2 linked regions of the Zymomonas mobilis subsp. mobilis ATCC 10988 genome follow. Each later gene encodes a partner of the first gene's protein in a complex. Links are inferred from orthologs where the notes say so. Each region holds a gene or a part of one and is shown in the gene's direction. Other genes may lie near its edges.

Evidence for each region.
Region 2: the proteins of xseA (region 1) and ZMOB_RS02285 are in contact, whole or in part, in a cryo-EM structure (PDB 8TXR), measured with the Escherichia coli proteins. The link is inferred for Zymomonas mobilis subsp. mobilis ATCC 10988 from one-to-one orthologs.

What each region holds. Positions count from the first base shown.
Region 1 is NC_017262.1:1,004,089-1,008,617, forward strand. Bases 1,209-4,207 are described here. They hold xseA (exodeoxyribonuclease VII large subunit), read left to right. Parts: upstream 1,209-1,890; coding sequence 1,891-3,525; downstream 3,526-4,207. Other genes in these bases: purD (phosphoribosylamine--glycine ligase), read right to left, coding at 1,209-1,892; ZMOB_RS04430 (PepSY-associated TM helix domain-containing protein), read left to right, coding at 3,671-4,207. Also shown: ZMOB_RS04415 (hypothetical protein), read right to left, coding at 1-480; more of purD, read right to left, coding at 639-1,208; more of ZMOB_RS04430, read left to right, coding at 4,208-4,423; ZMOB_RS04435 (ribbon-helix-helix domain-containing protein), read right to left, coding at 4,395-4,529. UniProt on the Escherichia coli protein: Bidirectionally degrades single-stranded DNA into large acid-insoluble oligonucleotides, which are then degraded further into small acid-soluble oligonucleotides.
Region 2 is NC_017262.1:489,250-506,407, forward strand. Bases 14,367-17,158 are described here. They hold ZMOB_RS02285 (exodeoxyribonuclease VII small subunit), read left to right. Parts: upstream 14,367-15,535; coding sequence 15,536-15,781; downstream 15,782-17,158. Other genes in these bases: ZMOB_RS02275 (cysteine desulfurase family protein), read right to left, coding at 14,367-14,367; ZMOB_RS02280 (DUF1013 domain-containing protein), read left to right, coding at 14,773-15,459; ZMOB_RS02290 (polyprenyl synthetase family protein), read left to right, coding at 15,791-16,687; coaD (pantetheine-phosphate adenylyltransferase), read left to right, coding at 16,771-17,158. Outside these bases: shc (squalene--hopene cyclase), read right to left, coding at 1-908; hydroxysqualene dehydroxylase HpnE, read right to left, coding at 923-2,167; presqualene diphosphate synthase HpnD, read right to left, coding at 2,164-3,039; squalene synthase HpnC, read right to left, coding at 3,039-3,899; ZMOB_RS02230 (glycosyltransferase), read right to left, coding at 3,896-5,035; hpnA (hopanoid-associated sugar epimerase), read right to left, coding at 5,035-6,048; ZMOB_RS02240 (cation diffusion facilitator family transporter), read right to left, coding at 6,327-7,301; ZMOB_RS02245 (replicative DNA helicase), read right to left, coding at 7,417-8,952; ZMOB_RS02250 (cytidine deaminase), read left to right, coding at 9,048-9,533; dcd (dCTP deaminase), read left to right, coding at 9,587-10,141; ZMOB_RS02260 (YbaB/EbfC family nucleoid-associated protein), read right to left, coding at 10,193-10,525; ZMOB_RS02265 (DNA polymerase III subunit gamma/tau), read right to left, coding at 10,684-12,570; ZMOB_RS02270 (2Fe-2S iron-sulfur cluster-binding protein), read right to left, coding at 12,928-13,242; more of ZMOB_RS02275, read right to left, coding at 13,252-14,366. UniProt on the Escherichia coli protein: Bidirectionally degrades single-stranded DNA into large acid-insoluble oligonucleotides, which are then degraded further into small acid-soluble oligonucleotides.

The sequences.
Region 1 (4,529 bases):
CTTGATCTGGGTTAATTTGTCGGCGGATCCTTCACTAGAAGAAACATCATTGGCCGGAGAGGGAATATCATTTTTGACATATTCCGGTTGAGGCACGGATTCTGGTGCTTTTGCTGAAGCCGTGTCTACGCTTTCCTGCCTTTCAACCGGAGAGAGCGTATTGGCCTTGTCACTCTTTTCTTCTGTTATCTTTGTTTTGTCTGTTTTGGCCTCTTGCGGAGCAGGCGATGTTTTGGTGACAATCGGAATATCGCGAACAGGAATAGCTTCGGCTTTTTTCTCCGATTTTAAATCCTGATAAGCGGGCGGAGGCGCGACTGGCTCGAAAGTCCGCTGAAGCTTGGGCGGCTGAGCTTCATTCTGTGTTTCTTCGGTCGTTTTTATTGGTTTTTGGCGGCGTTTGACCAAAAACATAATCACGACGGCTATAGCAACAACGACTATGCCAGCCGCAACGGCGATTATTTCCGTTGGCGTCATCTTTTTTACTCCTTACAATATCGAGGCCGATTTCTCCGAATAAAGCTGTTTATCGGGGCTTATAGGCTTCAGACGGAGAAGATCCTCCCCGTCTGAAAGATACCTGTTGTAAATAGGCCTTCTATGCCGTTTTTGCAGGCGGCCTTTCCATTTTAATTTTAGAGGCCGATATCGCCGCGCCAGAATCCATCGGGATAGTCAATGACATTGACGGCTTGGTAGGCGAGGTCGCGGGCAGCATTGAAATCGGCGGCCTTGGCCGTGACATTCAATACCCGACCGCCATTGGCCTTTAAGGTCTGGTTATCGAGTGTGGTGCCTGCTTGAAAAACAACCGCTCCATTGGCTTCGGCTTCGTTCAGTCGGGTGATAATACCGCCTTTTTTCGGGCTGGCCGGATAACCTTGTGCCGCAATGACCACGGTTACGGCGTAATCCTTTGAGAAAGTCGGTTCGGGTTGTGCCTGCAATTTTCCAGTAGCTGCTGCATAGAGCAACGGCAGAATATCACTTTCAAGCCGCATCATCAGCACCTGACATTCAGGATCACCAAGACGGGCATTATATTCGATGAGCTTGGGTCCTTCGCTGGTCAGCATCAATCCGGCGTAAAGGATACCCACAAAAGGCATGCCTTGTTCTTTCATCGCCTGAACGGTGGGAGTGACAATTTCCTGCATCACCCGCTTTTCGAGATCAGCCGTCAGGCGAGTTGCCGGACTATAAGCACCCATGCCGCCGGTATTGGGTCCCGTATCGCCATCACCGACCCGTTTATGGTCGCGTGCTGTCCCAAAGGGACGAACCGTTTCGCCGTCACTAATGGCAAAGAAGCTAGCTTCTTCGCCCTGCATGAATTCTTCGACCACGATTTCAAGACCGGCTTTCCCAAAAGCGCCTGCCGTCATATCCTGAATAGCCTGTTCGGCTTCCAATTGGCTTTCAGCGATGATGACGCCTTTACCGCCAGCGAGACCATCGGCTTTGATCACAACGGGAGTGCTGAAATTATCAAGCGCGGCCTTGGCTTCTTCTGCACTACGGCAGCGTTGATAGCGGGCAGTCGGAATATTGTAGCGGGCGCAAAGATCTTTTGTGAAACCTTTTGAGCCTTCTAACTGGGCAGCCGCTTTGTCGGGCCCAAAAACCGCAATAGAGGCTGCGCGCAGGCTATTTCCTAAACCATCAACAAGCGGGGCTTCGGGCCCAATCACGACCAGATCAATGGCATTGTCCTGACAAAAGCGGACAACCGCGGCATGATCTGTTACTGTGATATCTGCCGGTTTAGCCAGTTTTGCTATACCGGGGTTGCCTGTTGTGGCATAAAAGGTATCAAGTGATGGCGACTGAGCAATTTTCCATGCCAAGGCATGTTCGCGGCCGCCGGTTCCGATAAGCAGGACGTTCATGAATTCTTTCTCTTTTGATGGCTCTGATCTGTTAGCGAAATCTGATGCAACAGACAATGTGCGTGCCTTTTCTGTATCCGAAATTTCTGGTGCTTTGAAACGGACTGTTGAAGATGCTTTTAGCCATATTCGGGTAAGAGGGGAAATATCCGGTTTTACGCAAGCGGGGTCAGGGCATTGCTATCTAGCCTTGAAGGATGACAAAGCCGTTCTTGATTCCGTTATCTGGCGTGGTGTGGTGTCACGGATTTCTTTCTGGCCTGAAAATGGGATGGAAGTTATTGCTACCGGACGGTTGACTACCTATGCCGGTCGTTCCCGTTATCAATTGGTTATTGAACAATTAGAAATCGCCGGACAGGGGGCTTTGATGGCCTTGCTTGATCGGCGGCGGCGGATGTTGGCAGAAGAAGGCTTGTTTAATGCCGATCGTAAGCGGGCTTTGCCTTTCATGCCCAAAATTATCGGGGTTGTCAGTTCACCTTCTGGAGCGGTTATCCGCGATATTTTGCATCGTTTGGCTGATCGTTGTCCGACCCATGTGATTTTATGGCCGGTGCCGGTTCAGGGCGATCAGGCGGCAGCAAAAGTGGCGGCAGCTGTCAGAGGTTTTTCAGCTTTGAAAGCGGGGGATGCTATCCCTAGGCCGGATTTGTTGATTGTTGCCCGTGGTGGTGGGTCGCTGGAAGATCTGTGGCCGTTTAATGAAGAAATATTGGTTCGAGCTGTCGCTGAATCCTCGATTCCGGTGATTTCGGCGGTGGGTCATGAAACCGATACCACCTTATGCGACTATGCCGCTGATTTACGCGCCCCGACCCCGACGGCTGCTGCTGAATTAGCCGTGCCAGTCAGAAGTGAGTTGGTGAATGGCCTGAATAATCTCCATCTGCGGATGAATAATGCCATAGCGCGCCATGCTAAATTATCAGAAGAAAGGCTGGACGCGGTTCGGCAGCGCTTGCCGGATGGTGAACGGCTGTTAGCGCCTTTTATCCAATTATTTGATGATCGAGCATCGCAGTTGGAACGCGATATCTCCGAACGGATGACCCATGCCCGTCATAAGCTGAATTTTTATGCGGCTACTTTGCGGCCTGCCTTGTTAAAGGCAAGAATTGCCCGCGAACAGGCGCGGTTGTCAGCTTGTCGTTTACCCACTGGACAGCGTTTAGTCATACAGGAACAGCAAAAACTCGATAATGTGACGCGGCGATTGAAACAGGCCTATCAACAGCGCTTGTCCCATGCGGATTTACGTTTCAAATTTTTGGCTGAGAAGCTGCAACCCCTGTTATTAGAGCAGAGATGGCAGCAGAAAGCCGAGTTATTAGCGGCTTGTTCTTTAAAGCCAGAGCTGGTGACTGCCCGTTTGAATATTTGGCAGAAGAATATTGACCAGTTATGGCGTGTCGCTGAGCAAGCCCATCCTGATAAAATTCTAGCTAAAGGCTATGCCCGTGTCGAAGATAGCCATAGCCATGTTGTTAGCAACGCCCATGATGCCAAAACGCATAAGCGGTTAAATCTGATTTTCCATGACGGATCGGTATGGGTCGCACCCGAGACACCTCCCAAAAGCAGGAAAGCAGATAATCCACCGGAACCCCCAGAGCAAACCAGTTTTTTATAAAATAAGGGGCTTAAGGATATTAAAATTATTCAAATTCACCGAAGGTAAATGAAATATTATAACAATAGACTTGACTAAAAAACTTTAAAAGGCTGTCATAGCCTTTCATAATTGGTCATTTTATTCTTATTAAGGGTTTTTTTTGATGCATCCATTCTCTTCGGTGAACAATTCTGTGCCTGAACCAGCGCCGCAGTCCGCTAATAGTCGGAAGAATGTGACCTCTTTTCATACGATTGTGAAAAAGCAGGTACGCTTATGGCATTGGGTCAGTGCTGCAATCTTTTGTGTGACAATGCTGCTTTTTTCAGTGACCGGATTCATGATGAATCATGGTCATGATATTTTTGCGCCGCATTTGACGACCACAGAAAAACAATTTGAATTGCCACAAGATTTGCTTCCGGCGTTGCAACAGCCTTTGAAAAAAGCGGAAGAAAAGTCGGTTAAAGTGAAAGAGGGCGGCTTTGATTGGGGGCAATTAGCTTCGCAGGAAGTCAGTCAGCCGTTACCTGAAAATGTTGTGCAATGGTTAAAGAGCCAGCATTTGCCAGCAAAAAAACAGGCCTTTTGGACGGATAAATTTGTTTATTTCGTCACGCCTAAATTAGGGATGCGTGACAGGTTATTGATTGAACGCGATAATGGTCATGTCCATTACGAGCATACGTCACGGGGTTGGATTGGATTTATTGATGATTTGCATCGCGGGGGGCATGTCGGGACAGGATGGCCGTTATTCATTGATGTGTTTGCGATCGCCTGCATTATTTTTTCTATAAGCGGTATCTGGTTGTTACAGATTCATGCCAGAAAACGGCCTTCGACATGGCCACTCGTGGCTTTAGGATTAGCTGTTCCTATTGTGATTATTTTGGTCGCGCTCCATTCCCATTGAGCTTAAAAATATTTCTTCCATTGGAGAGGGTGAAGAGAAGCCATAGTCGAAGGGCGCTTGCTAAATTCGGCATATCGGCGGCTTTCACCCTTTCCGCATCAATGCG
Region 2 (17,158 bases), 500 kb from region 1 along the record:
AATTTTTCGACAGCGCGACGAGCAATGGCTCTTTCTGGATGGTTTTCGGGATATCCCAAGGCATCATACATCATGACGCTATTGGCAATCGCCGGATAAATAGCACCCAACCCGTCTTCACCATTCAACCGCTCGGTCACAAAATGAACACAGCTATGAATAGCCTTCGCGCGCATATTTTTCGGCCAATAAGGTTCTACTTTATGCAATACCTTATCAAGTGCCGAAAAAAAACGACGCCATATAGGGTCACCGCTTTCCTGAAGGGTCGGTAAAACATCCGGCACAAATAATTCATCAACCAAGATACCGCGCCGATTGCGGGCGACAGGCTTTAACGCCTGTAAAACCAATAACGGGACTAAAACGGTTCTTGCCCAATAGGCCATTTTATTGATGTGAACCGGAAACCATTCCGGCATCAACATCAACTCTACGGGCATTTGAGGGACATGCTCCCATGACATTGCCCCGAACAGAGCTAATTGAATACGTGTAAAGACATTGGCACGCATCGCCCCACCCCGTGCCAAAATTTCATTTCTGGCTCGAAGCATATGAGGCGCATCAGGAGAATCTCCGATCATTTTCAAGGCAAAATAGGCTTTGACCGTGGCGCTCAAATCAAGATCACCACCATAAAACAAAGACCATCCGCCATGCTCGCCCTGAATACGACGCAAATAGCGACCTATCTTGGCCTCTATTTCTAAATCTTCGGGTTCACCCAAATAATGCTTTAACAGGATGTATTCAGCGGGAATGGTTGCATCGGCTTCCAATTCAAAAACCCAATGGCCATCCTGATGCTGCTTCTCAAGCAAGGCACGGGTGGCCTTTTGGATAATCGGCTCAACATCATCAGACAACGAGCTATGATGAAAAGCCGAGGAAGTCGATACAGTCATTATGGGCTTTCTAATTATGAATGGGATAAAGCGAGATCAGCCGCAGTTTGGCCGGATCGTATAGCGCTTTCAATAGTCGCAGGCAGGCCTGTTCTCACCCAATTTCCGGCTAAAAACAGGTTATTCCACGCTGTAACCGCCGGTGGACGGCGATTATTCTGCTCGACAGTCGCTTCAAAAGTGGCTCTTTTCTCAGTCACGACCTGCCATTCAGGCATATCCTGTTTGAAAGCATAAACGGTCTGAATATCATCCCAGATACGCTTAACCAGTTCTTCTTTTTCAAGCGCCAATAAATGATTAGCGGCGCTGATCGTAACCGATATCCGATTTTCAAAAGTGAAAATCCAATCAGCAGTTCCTCCGACAACACCCATAATATGAGGCATAGCGGCAGTAGGCTTCATCAGGAAATGAGCGTTGATAATCGCCTGATATTTATCCGGCGTTTCGATATCTGGTATCAAGGATTGAACGACCCAAGCAGGCAAAGCGATAATCACTTTATCGCCTTTTCCCAGCTTTACATCCTGATGAGCAAATTCCAGAGAGGCGACATTCTGACCTGAAAAATGGATTTGACGCAGGCGGTTACGGAAATCAACTTCGACCCCTCTCGCTTTTAAATAGTCAAGCGCAGGGTCAATAAAACTGCTTGCCAAATTGGGATAAGCGATACGGGGGATACAGGCATTACCCCCTTTCATCAAAGTTTCCCGAATAACCGCTGCCGCCAGACAGGCAGCCCCTTCTCTTGCCGGTGTATTGAGAACCGATACAAAAAAAGGATCAAGCAATTTACGCCATAAAGCCGTATTATCTGGAACAAGATCACCTATTTTTGTATTATGATCTGCCAATAACAGCGACAATAATGCTAAATAATCCTTGGCTTTGCTATGAGGGACGCGGCTTTTGGCGCATAAAACCCACCAAGGTAAAGGGCCATTACTTAACTTAATGGTAAAGCGTTCTTTGTCGCTTAGATCACAAAAAGAAAAGGCGGCCTCTTTTGGGCTTTTAAAACGATGCTCTGCCCCTATTCTTTTCAAATAGGTCTTGGCAGAATGATTGCCTGACAGCAGCATATGATTGCCATTGTCAATTTCAATCCCCAGCTTTTTATCATGATAGGAACGCGCCCGTCCCCCAGCCATGGCCGAGGCTTCATAAATTTTGACGCGTCCTCCGGCATGGGTAATCGCTACCGCGGCAGATAATCCAGCCAGCCCCGCCCCGATAATATGCGTTACACTCATGAAGTCACCTTCAATCTGAGCAAAGTCCATAACAGGGCAAGTTTGTTATGTTTGACTTTCTTCCGAGGATTTTTCCACCCTTGCGCCAACATTTTACGCAATAAAGCAGAATAGGCTGCGGCCATCAAACGAGGCGCGATCAAATAGCCTTTGGGGCGATTATGGATAATATGATCAGAAGCCGCATAATGCCCTTCGGCCTGCCAAGCGAGATCACGGCAAACCTTGTCGAGACGTGGATCAGCCAAGGCTTTTTCAATATCCAGTGGAATACCGGCTTTTTCAAGCGGTTCCCGGGGCAGATAACAACGCCCGATTTCGGCATCTTCGTCAATATCACGCAAGATATTGGTTAATTGTAACGCTCGGCCAAGATGGTAAGCTAAAGATTCCCCTATATTGGGATCCATGCCAAAAACATAGACAGACAGCCGCCCGACAGCCGAAGCAACGCGATCACAATAAAGATCAAGGGTTGCTTCATCAGGAAAAACGATAGGCCCTTTCAAATCCATGGCCATACCGTCAATAACGGCAATAAAATCTTCTTGTCTCAAATGGAAACGGGCAACCGGTTCTTTCAGAAAAGCGGCCTGTCCACAGGGCTCACCAGCGTAAAGGGCATTGATATCATGCCGCCATGCGTCAAGCGCTTGCTTTCTTTCCTCTTGGCTGCCTTCCAGATCATCGGCAATGTCATCCACTTGGCGACAGAAGTTGTAAATAGCATACATCGCTTCCCGCTCGGCTGGCGGCAAAACCCGCATACCGATATAGAAGCTGCTGCTTTTTGCACCGCTGACCGAAGCTTGGCTATCCGATGATTTTTCGGAAAAAGCCTCTGGCTGAATCTTTTTCATGGCCGAAGTCATTAAGAAAATAATCTCCCTGCGGCGGCGACAAAGGCCAGTCCCAAAGTTTCAGCTTTATTATGGTGAACCCGTTCGGATAACGGATCATGCTTAGTTAAACATTCGGTCAGGCTTTCCGCCAAGCGTTGGATAACCGCGACTTCAACCCCCAACCGCTTGTCGTGAATAGCGGCAGAAAAACCAGAAGACCGTTTCAAAAGAGATTTTGTTTTCAAGGCAGCGGTCTCAATAGCCTGACGTAAAGGCAATGAGGCATGGAAACGGCCTAAATCTCCAGCGGTAGCACCCACCGCTTCCATAATATCGCTTGGGATATAAATACGGTTCATCATGCGATAATCTTTACCGCAATCCTGAAGATGATTGATGACCTGTAAAGCCGTGCATAAAGCATCATTCATCGGCCAAAGGTTACGGGATTCCTTATGGACATCCAAAACAAAGCGCCCAACAGGAGAAGCCGAATAACGGCAATAATCCATCAAAGCGTCCCAATTTTCGTAACGATTGACGGATACATCACGCCGGAAGGCTTCCAACAGATCAAGACCATGAACAATCGTATGATCGAGACCATGAGTTATCAAAGTCTGGCGCAAGACAACGGCATTAGGCTCGCTCTGGCTTTCGCCTGTCAAACTGCTGCGCATATCCTCAAGGATAGCCAAGCGGTCTTTTTTGCTTGCGATCACATTATCAGCGACATCATCAGCTTGGCGGGCAAACTGATAGAATGCCATAATAATAGGCCGATATTCGGGATTGATCAGAAAAGAAGCCACCGGAAAATTTTCATCCTGATGTCCTTTTCCAGAAACCAAAGCGGCTGCATTTAGCTTGTTTTTTGTTTTAATACTCACAGACCTATACGTGCTTGCGCACGCCCCTTCCACATACCGCCTCGCCCTTGCCAGACATGCACGGCAGAAAAAAATGTCGCACAGCTATAAAAGGCCGCAATTAAGGGAAGCGCTAAACCCCAAAGAGGAGAGCGGTGATAAAAATGTAATATTGGTTGAAAGGCTAATGCCATCATCATCCATCCAGCCAGACCAATCCAAGCCGATACACCATGGGTCAGCAAAGCCAAAGCAGGCGGTACCAGATAAACAAGGCACATCCCGAATAATGTCAATGCCAACAACCAGAAAGAATATCGTAATTGAGCATAAGCTGAACGGGAAATCATGTGGCCAATTTCCTGAAACCCTAAATAGGGTCGGATACTCAGTGAACGATTTGTTAGAGAAAGCCGAATTTTTCCTTGCTTTTTCATGATGCCGCCAAGACTGCAATCATCAATAATAGCATGACGGATAGCCCCTATCCCACCTGCTTTCTCAAGACTGGCACGATCGGCTAACATGCATCCACCGGCAGCACCGGCCGTTTTATGCTTGGGATTATTGATATGCCGAAAAGGATACAACATCTGGAAGAAAAAGACGAAGGCCGGAATAAGCGCCCATTCTGCAAAATTGTTACAACTTAGTCGCGCCATCAGGGAATGAAAAATCAATCCGTCTTTTTCGGCATGAGCAACCAACATTTTCAAGGTATCATCCTGATGCGCGATATCGGCATCGGTTAGCCATAACCATTTTACCTGTCCGGCGGCCTTAATACCCTGATCTAAGGCCCATAATTTACCAGCCCAACCTTTAGGCAGAGCTGATCCATTCACAATCGTCAATTTACCCTCAGGATAAGTCCCCGCAATACGTTTGGCGATTTCTGCGGTTCTATCCTCGGAATTATCATCAACAAGGATAACTTTAAAATTACCGGGGTAATCCTGCCGTAATAATGAATCTATTGCTTTATCAATAACATCGGCCTCATTGCGGGCAGGCACAATTGCCACGACATCCGGCCATATTTCCAAAGACGGAACGGGACGATCATCCCGTTCATGACATAACCAAAAGCCACCATGAAAGAACAGAAGACCAATCCAAATACTAAGGGAGGTTAATCCTAGAATGGTGGCGATCATCACAACATACCTTCTGCCCGAAACCATTCGATGGCATCAGAAATGGCATGTTGCCATGGACGAGATTTGTAACCCAAATCGCGTTTGGCTTTCTCCGACGAAAAATACATATGATAGCCAGCCATGCGCAAGGCATCGCTAGTAATGAAAGGTTCTTTTTTCGTTATCTTGGCAAAGGCTTCTGCGCCCCATGCCAATGGAAAGAGCGGCCATCTTGGCAAAGCGACTTTTGGTGGCTTCCGACCTACCTGTCGCGCGATTTCAGCCAACATGATACTTAAAGGCACATCGGCTCCGCCTAAAATATACCTTTCACCGATAACGCCTTTTTCAAGGGCTTTAACATGCCCATCTGCTACGTCATCCACATGAGCAAGATTAAGCCCTGTATTGACATAGGCAGGCATTTTTCCGGTAGCCGCTTCGATAATAATGCGTCCGGTAGGCGTAGGCTTAACATCCCTTGGGCCAATAGGCGTTGAAGGATTAACAATAACCGCAGGCAAGCCCTGCTCTGCTATCATCTTTTCAACCAGACGTTCGGCTTCAACCTTGGAACGTTTATAGGCACCAATAGCATTTTCCGGCGTTAGCGGAGAATTCTCATCGCTGGGTTTACCATGTCCCGGTGCCAAAGTAGCGACACTACTGGTATAGATCACGCGCTCGATACCCAGATAAAGCGCCGCTGTCATGATCGCTTGGGTATGCAAACGGTTATGACGAATAATTTCGTTAGGATCGGCGGCCCATAAACGATAATCAGCTGCTACATGGATCAGCGCGCCACAGCCTGAAAGGGGTTCTCTTAAAGAAGGCGGATCATCCAGATCACCAAAAACAATCTCGCCGGGAAAGTCACGGATATTGGTTTTCGGGCTGGTCGCACGTACCATGCCTCGCACTTTATAGCCCTGCTGCGCTAATGAACGCGCAACCGCAGAACCCACAAATCCAGAAACTCCAGTAACTAATACAGGCTTCTCTTTGTTCACCTGATTATGATCTTGCACGATAGACCCCTTATACGCCTCCAATAAGCGGAAATAACGGCACTATACTCAATTGATCTCAATTACCAGAAAGACAGGGTCGTTAAGCCCTTTTAAGCATATAATGGCCGGATAGTATTGTCCGGTAAAGCCAAGGTGCTTTTATCACAACCGGAATAAATAAGAGTGCGGCGTAGTTATTCCGACTGTGATAAATTTGGCACTATTGTCACAGTATGTGACATTTTGTCGATTGGTGACAATAAAGAAAATTATATTTTTATATCAAGAAGTTATCCTCAACATATAATTTCATTATCGCAGCCATCATGCTCTATTTGTAAGGTTACATGACCGATATCGAATTCTTTTTTCATAATATCGGCAACAGATCCAATAAAGGCATCATTATTTTGAATTTTGGAGCGCACAATATGGGCTGTCATCGCAGTCTCGCTGGTGCTTACCGGCCAGATATGAACATGATGCACATTGATAACATCCGGTAGTTGATCCAGCCGAGTAACCACTGCACTGACATCAATAGACGGCGGCACAGCGTTTAGAGCCATCGCAAAAGAGCGTTTAATAAGGCTCCAACTACTCCATAACAAAACGACCACAATGGCAAGGCTAAGACTTGGATCAATCCAATGCCAGCCTGTCATTTTGATAATAAACCCTGACAAGACAACGACAGCTGAAACCAACGCATCCAGCAACATATGAAGAAAGGCTGCATGACGGTTTAATTCTTCATGGCCATCTTTGAATAACAAAGCCGTGGCAAAATTGATGATAATACCGATACCGGCAATAATCATGATAGTGCCACCCGGAACATCGACCGGCTCTGAAAAACGCCGTATCGCCTCCCATCCAATGGCGCCACAAGCAATAACCAAAAAGAGAGCGTTAAAAAGCGCAGCCAAAATAGATGATGACCGATAACCATAGGTGAAGCGTGATGTTGGCTTTGACCTTTCGGCAATAAAGGCCGCCAAAGATAAGGCTAATCCCAAAACATCGGAAAGGTTATGTCCGGCATCCGCAATCAGGGACAAAGAACCCGAAGTAATGCCATAGCCTATTTCAACCAGAATAAAGGCTAAGTTGATAGCAATACCTATCCCGAAACCGCGACTATTACTGGCATTGATCTCATGAACATGGGAATGTCCATGATGATGGTCATGATGCGCATGACTATGGTTATGGTTATGATTATGGTCATGATCATGACCCATTTCTGTATTTTTTATTTCGCTTGCCATAAAGTCTCATTTCTTTTGTAGCTATCACTACAAAAGTTATAATATCACATTACATAATTATATATTTAACTTTATGCGTTTTATTTTAATTTCAGATTATATCAACTTCATTTTACTATGCGGGATAATCATTTTCAGAATTATACTCATCAACCGGATCAGAAAAGCGCGTGATCTGGCTTTCAAAGCGCAAACGCACTTTACCGGTCGCCCCGTGACGTTGCTTGGCCACGATCAATTCAGCTCGGTTATAAACCTGTTCCATAGATTGCTGCCATTTGCGATGCTCTTCATCAATCTGGGCATCCACCAAAGCATCACTCCCTTCTGGCGGCCTTTTAGGCTCACGAGACTGGAGATAATATTCTTCACGATAAACGAATAACACGATATCGGCATCTTGCTCGATAGAACCGGATTCACGCAGATCGGACAGCTGGGGGCGTTTATCTTCGCGTTGCTCAACCGCGCGGGAAAGCTGGGACAAGGCCAAAACGGGAATATCTAATTCCTTGGCAAGGGTTTTCAAACCACGGCTAATTTCCGAAATTTCATTAACGCGGTTATCATTGGCTTTGCCCGACCCCTGCAAGAGCTGCAAATAGTCGACGACCAACAAACCGATATTATGGCGACGCTTTAAACGCCGCGCTCTTGTTCTAAGGGCGGCAATGGTAAGGCCGGGGGTATCGTCGATATAAAGCGGTAAATTTTCAAGTTCCGCAGCGGCTCGTGCCAGATTACGAAATTCTTCTTTACTGACTCGCCCCATGCGCAAAGATTCCGAGGATAATCGGGATTGCTCTGCCAACAAACGGGTAGCCAATTGGTCTGCCGACATTTCAAGGCTGAAAAAGGCAACCGGCGCCCCGGGCGTTTCTTCTGGCGGGATGCCGTTTTGGGTATCATACATATAGCGACGAGCAGCATTGAAGGCGACGTTAGTTGCAAAAGCCGTTTTTCCCATGCCGGGACGGCCTGCCAAAATCAGCAAATCAGATCGGTGCAATCCACCGATCTTGGCATTGACGGATTCCAGACCTGTCGTCACACCGGATAGATGCGCGCCAGAATTTAAAGCCATTTCAGCGGCTTTGACAGCTATCTTAGCCGCTTGATAAAAACTCTTAACACCGCCTTCGGAAATACCCGATTCAGCCACCCGATAAAGCGCTGTTTCTGCCTCTTCAATCTGGGCGCGAGGATCAATAATCCCTTGGGTATTTAAGGCATTATCGACCATGTTGCGCCCGACACTGACCAGCTCGCGCAACAAAGCCAGCTCGTAAATCTGTGCTGCAAAATCACGCACCCCGACCAAAGAGGCTTGATTAACGACAAGATTATAGACGTATTTCATGCCTCCCTTGGCTTGTAAGCCGGGGTCTTTTTCTATCAAAGGCTGAATAGTAACCGGATTAGCCAGCTGATTACGATCTAACTGGCGCATAATAAGCTGATAAATCAGACGGTGGGTTGGATCAAAAAAATGCTCATCTCTCAATTTGACCTGAACATCTTCGGCCAAACGATTATCAATCAGCAAAGCGCCCAAAAGAGCCGCTTCTGCCTCAAGATTAACAGGAAGAGACGCATTGTCTTTTTCTGGCATAGCAGGCGTTGAAGGTACAATTTTCAGACTTTCTACCATGCCGAATCCACCCTTCTTCTTCTTTTTTCAATCTTATGTGATATCAAAGCACAATTTCGGGATAGTAACCCCTTCAAAAAAGAGAATACCATTTCATGTCCGAATCTATCGATGCGTTTGAAGCTGGCAACATTACCGTGAAATCATTGATGGATAAAGCCCGCACCGCTGCGCGCCAATCCTACTCTCCCTATTCTGCTTTTGCAGTGGGTGCCGCCCTTTTACTCAAAGATGGCAGCGTGATTACCGGCACGAATTTTGAAAATGCCAGCTATGGTCTTACCCTCTGCGCTGAAACGGTTGCGGTTGCAACGGCCAATACAGTGGGTCACCTCGCCCATATCAGAGCAATTGCCATTTGTGGAGGGAAATTCGACGAAGACCGTTTTATCGGCCACGATATCATTTATCCTTGTGGACGTTGCCGTCAGGTTTTAAACGAAGCGGCAGAAATAGGCCATTATGACATAATGGTCTATTGCGGTTCAGCTGAAGGTTCCGAAATCGAACCCCATCGGCTCTCGACTTTATTACCTCATAGCTTTGGGCCCAAAAATCTAACTTCTCCGAAAAACGACTAATTCACATCAAAACACCTGAAATTTGCTTAGAATCTTAGAAAAGGAATATATGCATGTCGATCATGGCTGACCGCTGGATACGCGAGCAGGCTCAAAAACACGGAATGATTGAGCCATTTGTTGAAAGCCAGCGTAGAGGCGGCTGTATCAGCTATGGATTATCGTCTTATGGTTATGATGCCCGCGTCGCTGACGAATTTAAAATTTTTACCAACGTCAATTCTGCGACGGTTGATCCGAAAAATTTTGATTCAAGCAGCTTCGTTGATCGTAAAACCGATGTTTGCATCATTCCGCCAAACAGTTTTGCTTTGGCTCGGACAGTCGAATATTTCCGTATTCCCAAAGATGTGTTGGTTATTTGCCTTGGGAAATCGACCTATGCCCGCTGCGGCATTATCGTCAATGTCACGCCGCTTGAACCGGGCTGGGAAGGCCATGTAACGCTAGAATTTTCCAATACCACGCCGCTTCCGGCCAAAATATATGCCGGTGAAGGCGCTTGCCAATTCTTGTTCTTACAAGGCAACGAACCTTGCGAGGTTAGCTATTCTGATCGTTCCGGAAAATATATGGGGCAGCGGGGCGTTACCCTCCCCCGCCTCTAAGAATCTTCAAGACCGGAAGGGGCATAACCGCCCCTTCCCTCTTATATAAATTTAAAGCGGTAAATTCATTCCGGGGGGTAAAGGCATCCCTTGGGTCATTTTAGACATTTCAGCATTGCTGGCTTCATCAGCCTTAGCTTTAACATCGTTGCAAGCTGCTACAATCAAATCTTCCAGCATTTGCTTTTCAGCTGGCACCAGCAGCGTTTCGTCAATTTCAACGCCGGTAATCCGGCCTTTAGCCGTAGCCTTGATTTTGACCAAACCTCCGCCAGAAGCACCTTCGACATCAATCGTGTCGAGTTTAGCCTGAGCTTCTCCCATTTGGTTCTGTAATTGCTGGGCAGCTTCTTGCGCTGCCTTCATCATTTGTTCGAGATCCATAGCAAAGCCTTTATATTATGAAATTTCATTTTAGCTTGTGCTGTTTGCTTTAGGAAGAGGCCATGGCTGATGCAAAAATTTTTTGAGGAAAGTTTTCGTCTTCTTTCATAAGACATATTGAGCTTTAAGATGCCTTCATCTTTACCAAGCCTCTCTATCTATTCATCAGATGACTGCACCCATTCGGCATCAGGAAATGTCTTCAAGACCGCTTGGACAATGGGCGTATTCAAAATCGCTTTTTGACGGGCTTCTTTTTGGGCTATTTCGGCTTCCCGAAAGCTTGGCTGCCCTTTCCGATCCTGTAAAAATTCAACCTGCCACGCCTGTCCTGTCAAATTTTTTAGAGCCAAGGATAATTCTTGGCGGGTTTCACCAGATATGCGGCTATGATTTTCCAACAGCAATCGAGGCGGATTATATTCGATCAGCCGCCCATAATCTTCCAAGCTATGCCCAAGCAAGGCATGACCATTATCGAAAAGCATTTCTGTCAGTGATTTAAAATCTGGCGGAAAATGAGGATTCTTAAGCTTTGCCTCGCTCGCTGGTGCTATCGGTATAGCCGATGGCCTTGGCTGGTTTTCCGGTAATTCAGAAAATTTCTGATTACCTTCGACAGGATAACCACTGGCCGCCACCCGGCTATTATTATCGTCATCGAAAGGAGAAAAATCTTTTTTTTCAGTCGATTGCAACGATTTTGAAAAATCATTCCTGTTTTTCGGTAAGGCTTCTTTTTCCTGAGATCCCGACGAGTTTACCGGTTTAAAAGTGTTTTTTTTTACGTCGCCCGCCTTTATGTCTTGAAAAGAAGAGGTCGGCAGAGCCAATCGGTTATCTTCTGGTGAAGGTGATAAATTCGGCGAAACGCTTCCCTGTTTTTTTAACTGGGCAATAATCGTTGCAGGATCAGGAAGCTGGCTCGCATGAATTACCCGAAGCAAAGCCATTTCTGCCGCTTCCAAGGGTAAAACTGCGTTTTGAACTTCGGAATGGCCTTTTAATAAAAGCTGCCACAAACGATGAAGCACCGGAAAAGACAGTTTTTTCCCTAATTCAGCCAGCCAAATTTCTTCTTCTGTCGGATGAAGGGTCAGATTATCAGGCCGCCCCATTTTGCTGCGGGTAATGGCATGAATAAGCTGTAACAAGCCATGCAACAAGGCTTCCGGTTCTACGCCTAGATCATATTGAGCTTTAACATGATCGAGAACATGATCGCCTTTTCCTTCCAGCAAATCAACTAGCAAGGATTTAATAACACCGCGATCAGACAGCCCCAGCATTTCACGGACATCGGCCGCTAAAATACTACCAGAACTATGGGCAATTGCCTGATCGAGAATGGACAGGCCGTCACGTACTGAACCTTCAGCTGCCTTGGCGATCATAGCCAAAGCTTCTTCTTCGGCTTCCACTTGTTCCAACTGGACAACTTTTGAAAAATAATCCGTTAGAGTAGCCGTGGATATCCGCCGCAAATCAAAACGCTGGCAACGGGATAAAACCGTAATCGGCACTTTATTGATTTCTGTCGTGGCGAATAAGAATTTTACATGAGCAGGCGGTTCTTCCAATGTTTTCAATAATGCGTTGAACGCACTTTTTGAAAGCATATGGACTTCGTCGATAATATAGACCTTGAAACGGGCGGATACCGAAGCATAGCGCACAGATTCAACAATATCGCGGATATCATCTACCCCAGTATGGGATGCGGCATCCATTTCAACCACGTCAATATGACGCCCTTCGGCAATAGCGCGACAGGCCTCGCATTCTCCGCAAGGATCAATCGTCATTCCACCATGGCCGTCTTTCCCGACGCAGTTCAAGGCTTTGGCGATCAATCGCGCTGTAGAGGTCTTTCCAACGCCTCTGACTCCCGTCAACAGAAAGGCATGAGCCAAACGGTCGCGGGCAATCGCATTCCCCAACGTCCGCACCATCGCATCCTGACCAATCAGATCAGAAAATTTCTGGGGACGATATTTACGGGCGAGAACCCGATAGGGCGTTGCCAGAGAGGAAGAATCAACCATAGGACGAAGTTAATGCATAATATGGGGCAGGAAAGCGACTGAAATATTTTTCAGTCCATCATTCTTATCCGGCTTTAAAAGGACATCTATCCGAAACGGAATAAAAGCGCGATTATCAAGGATAAAGAAAAAAGGAATTTTTAGAAATTTTTAAGACGTGGAAGCCGGAACGACCCGATACAAATTCGTTACGGCTGCTTCCTTCCGGACCTGACCGGGTTGGCGACAGCACCGTCCGCCCGACTTCCACTATCGCCTATGAAACATTCAGACGGGGTTTGCAAGCCCGTAACAACGGAAAATTATCAATCAAGACAGATATTTCCCAAAAAAACGGCCTGCTTCCATCGGCTCTTTTTAGAAATCTTGTGGGAAATAGACCGTAAAATGCTGGCAATCCGGCAAATAAACTTGACAAGCCAAGCGAGAAGTCGGCTCCACATCAAAAGCCAAATCCAACATATCTTCTTCAATATCCGAAGCGGCCTCAAGCTGGCGAAAATTGTCAGCCTCTATCACGACATGGCAAGTTGCACAGGTTAAGGCACCCTCACAAGTGCCTTCAATCGGCAGACCGGCTTTATGGATAACATCCAATAATTTATCACCCTTTTCGGCTTGGCAGGTGATTTTTTTCTGCTGCTGATCAATGAACAAGACAGTTACAGACATGACATTTCCTTAACTCAAAAAACGCCGCTGTTTTTCCGCAGCTTCTCTAATATATCCCAAGCCGGAAAGTAGTTCTTCTTCCGTTGTATATCGACCGAAACCGATACGGATGCTTCCCCTCACCGCTTTTTGAGACAACCCCAAGGCTTTTAAAACATGGCTGGGGCGACCATCGCCACTTGAACAAGCCGAACCCGCCGAAAAAGCCACTTGGCGGGCATCACTTATCAGGCGGCTGGAATCGATACCTTCTTGATGAATGTTAAAATTACCGAGCCAACGCTGATCTTCCGAGCCATTGATGATCCAATCTGGCATTTCTGCTTTAGCTAAAGCGAATAAAGCCGCCACATGGCTTTGATCTTTTGCCTGTTGTTGCTGCGCCAAAGCGGCGGCAGCACCAAAGGCCGCAGACAAAGCCGGACTAAGAGTTCCAGAGCGGAATCCTTCTTGCTGATGCCCGCCATGTAAAAGAGGCGTTAAAGTAATATCTTTTTTAAACCATAATGCCCCGACACCTATCGGTGCATGAATTTTGTGGCCTGACAAAGCGATCATGTCACAGCCCTCTGGCAAGGCTAAACGCCCATAGCCTTGGACAGCATCCAACAGGAAATACGCCCCAACCTGACGGGCTAATTTTGCTAATTCGGCGATAGGCTGAATAACGCCGATTTCATTATTGACGAACATCGCCGTCACAAGGGCGGTCTTGTCATCAATCGCAGCCGCAGCCTTTTCCAGATCAACCAAGCCATCAGAATGAACAGGCAAAAGCACAATCTCTGCACCCAAACGGGCTAAATAGCCTAGGCTATCTAATGTCGCGGCATGTTCAGTTGCCAATGTCACAATTTTACGGCGGGTATTTTTCCCAGAAAACCACAACCCCTTTATCGCCATGTTAAGGGCTTCGGTTGCACCCGACGTAAAAACCAGATTCCCTGCCTCGCTTTCGGGTATCAAAGCGGTGATCTGGTCTTTAGCGATGGCAACGGCCGCAGCCGCTTTTTTTCCTATCCGATGGGGAGAATGCGGATTAGCGCCACCATCCAGCCAAGGCAGCATCGCTGCTTTGGCTTCGGGTGCCATGGGGGTCGTGGCTTGATAGTCTAGGTAAATCATCTAGCGTAATCTTTAAAAAATCTGGAAAGAAAGGCTTGTTCTACAAGATTCTCTTTATCCAATGACAGTGCATAAAAACAATATTTTTAAAAAGAAAAAACAAGATAGTTTCTTTACTCTAAAAGGATAACAGTGATTAAAAAATCACTTTATTTAAAAATATTATTTCTTAAAAATTAAAATTTATTTTCCATCTTCTAAAAAATATCATTTAAAATAATAGTATAATTATAACAACGGGAATAGAAAAAACACTCTATAATCGACAGGGTGTTGATATCTACCTTGCCCTTAACCCTATGACAGGGTAAGGATAAAAAATACGCAAGGCCATCCTTCCACGGGTGGCCATTTTCTTATGCAGGCCTCGCCGTAACGGGGTGCAATATTCAGGAGAATTTTGCTGTGGCCCAGCCGCTTATGCCTCATGCGACAGCCTCATGGCTTGTCGATAATAGCTCACTTACTTTTGAACAGATTGCCAATTTTTGCGGTCTTCATATTCTTGAAGTTCAGGCGATTGCCGATGATACCGCTGCTACGAAATTAGCAGGTCGCGATCCGGTTCGTGCAGGTGAGCTAACTTTAGAAGAAATCGAAAAAGGTCAGAAAGACCCGAATTACCGTCTGGTTATCCAGCTTCCCCCTGAACAAAACCGTCGCCCGAAAGGGCCCCGCTACACACCGATTTCACGGCGTCAGAATAAACCCGATGGTATTGCATGGATTATTGCTAACCATCCCAAGGTGACGGATGGCCAGATTTCAAAACTGATCGGAACGACCCGCGAAACGATTGCCAAAATTCGCAATCGTACGCATTACAATATGATCAATATTGTTCCAAAAGATCCGGTCACCTTAGGTCTCACGACCCAGCGCGAATTAAACGCGATTATTGCCAAAGTGGAAAAGGATAAAGAAGAGGAAACCTCTCCTTTTGACGCAACCTTGGCGGGTGAGCGCGAAGCTATGATCCGTTATCTGCATCGCAAACGTGAAAATCAGGAACGGACGGCAGAAGAAATTCATGCCAGCGAAGGCGAAAGCCAATATAAAGGCTTTGTTGATCCTTTCACCAAGAAGCAATAAGGGAAAGGCAAGTTTTCGGGATAAAGGCGGTAAAAATCGTCTTTTCTTCCCGAAAGTCCTGTCTGATCATACGTAGATGAGCCAAGAAAAAAACATATCGGAATTGAGCTTCGAAGAAGCCTTGAAAAAGCTCGAAGAGATTGTCCGCCGCCTCGAAAGCGGGGATACAACCCTCGAAGACTCTATCCAGATGTATAGTCAGGGCGATGCATTGAAAAAACAATGCGAAGCACGGCTGAAAGCGGCACAGAAAAAAATCGAACAGATCAGTCTCGATCAGGACGGAAGGGCAACAGGAACTAGTCCTTTCGATGCGGAGTAAATAATAGATATGGCAGTTAATCTTAAGACCATGATGGAACAGGTCGCTCAGGATATTGACCGGCTTTTTGCTGAACAATTACCGGTTCCAGAAGACCCCCGTCGCCGCTTGGTAGAGGCCATGCGCTATGCCGCAATCGGTGGCGGAAAAAGACTGCGTCCTCTTCTGGTTGTCGCCACCTGCGCCTTGTTCAATGTCGATCGCGAAGCCGCTTTACGGGTCGGCATGGCTATCGAATGTATCCATGTCTATTCTTTGATTCATGATGACATGCCCTGCATGGACAATGATGATTTGCGGCGTGGCAAACCCACTGTTCATAAAGCCTTTGATGATGCTTCTGCGGTTCTTTCAGGTGACGCGCTTCAGGCTTTGGCTTTTGAAATTCTTTCAGAAGAAAAAATCCATACCGATCCCCATGTTCGGCTGGAATTGATTCAGGCTTTGGCTATCGCCTCCGGTAAAGACGGTATGGTCGGTGGACAGGCCATCGATTTGGCCGCAGAAACCTCGACGGTGCCTTTTGATCTTCCGACCATCACCCGCTTGCAACAGCTTAAAACCGGCGCCTTATTCGGTTTTTGTTTAGAAGCTGGTGCTATCATGGGTCGTCAGAATAAAGACATCCGTGATCGTCTGAAGGCCTATGCCCGTGATATCGGTCTTGCTTTCCAGATTGCTGATGATCTGATCGATGCCGAAGGTGACGAAGCCGTTGCCGGAAAAGCAGTCGGTAAAGATGCTGCCGCCGGAAAAGCGACCTTCCTGTCTCTGTTAGGTCTCGAAAAAGCCCGCTCACAGGCACAGGCATTGGTCGATCAGGCGATTGCTCATCTGTCTGTTTTCGGATCAGAAGCCGATTATTTACGGAGTATTGCTCGCTATATCGTAGCGCGCGATCACTAAATTTTACGTATCAGCCTCTTTTGACAGCAAAAAATCTTGAAAAAGTTTTTTGCTGTCAGGAGTGTGAAGGGAAATGTTGTGATATGGACGCTCTCTCTCCGAAAAAGCAGCCCATTGCGCTTTATCCCGGTACTTTTGACCCTGTCACGCTAGGTCATCTTGATATTATCCGGCGCGGCGCTCGTATCTTCGACCATCTTATTATTGCAGTTGCTGAGAATCCGGGGAAATCGCCGCTTTTCTCATCAGAAGAGCGGGCTTCCATGATCCGTCATGAAATAAGCCGCCTCGAAAACCCAACAAAAAGCCGTATCGAAGTTATCATCTATAACTCTTTGCTGATGGATTGCGTCGAAAGCCAAGGCGCATCGGTTATTCTAAGGGGTTTGCGTGCGGTTGCCGATTTTGAATATGAATATCAAATGGCGGGCATGAACCAGCAAATAAATAATAAAATCGAAACTGTCTTTT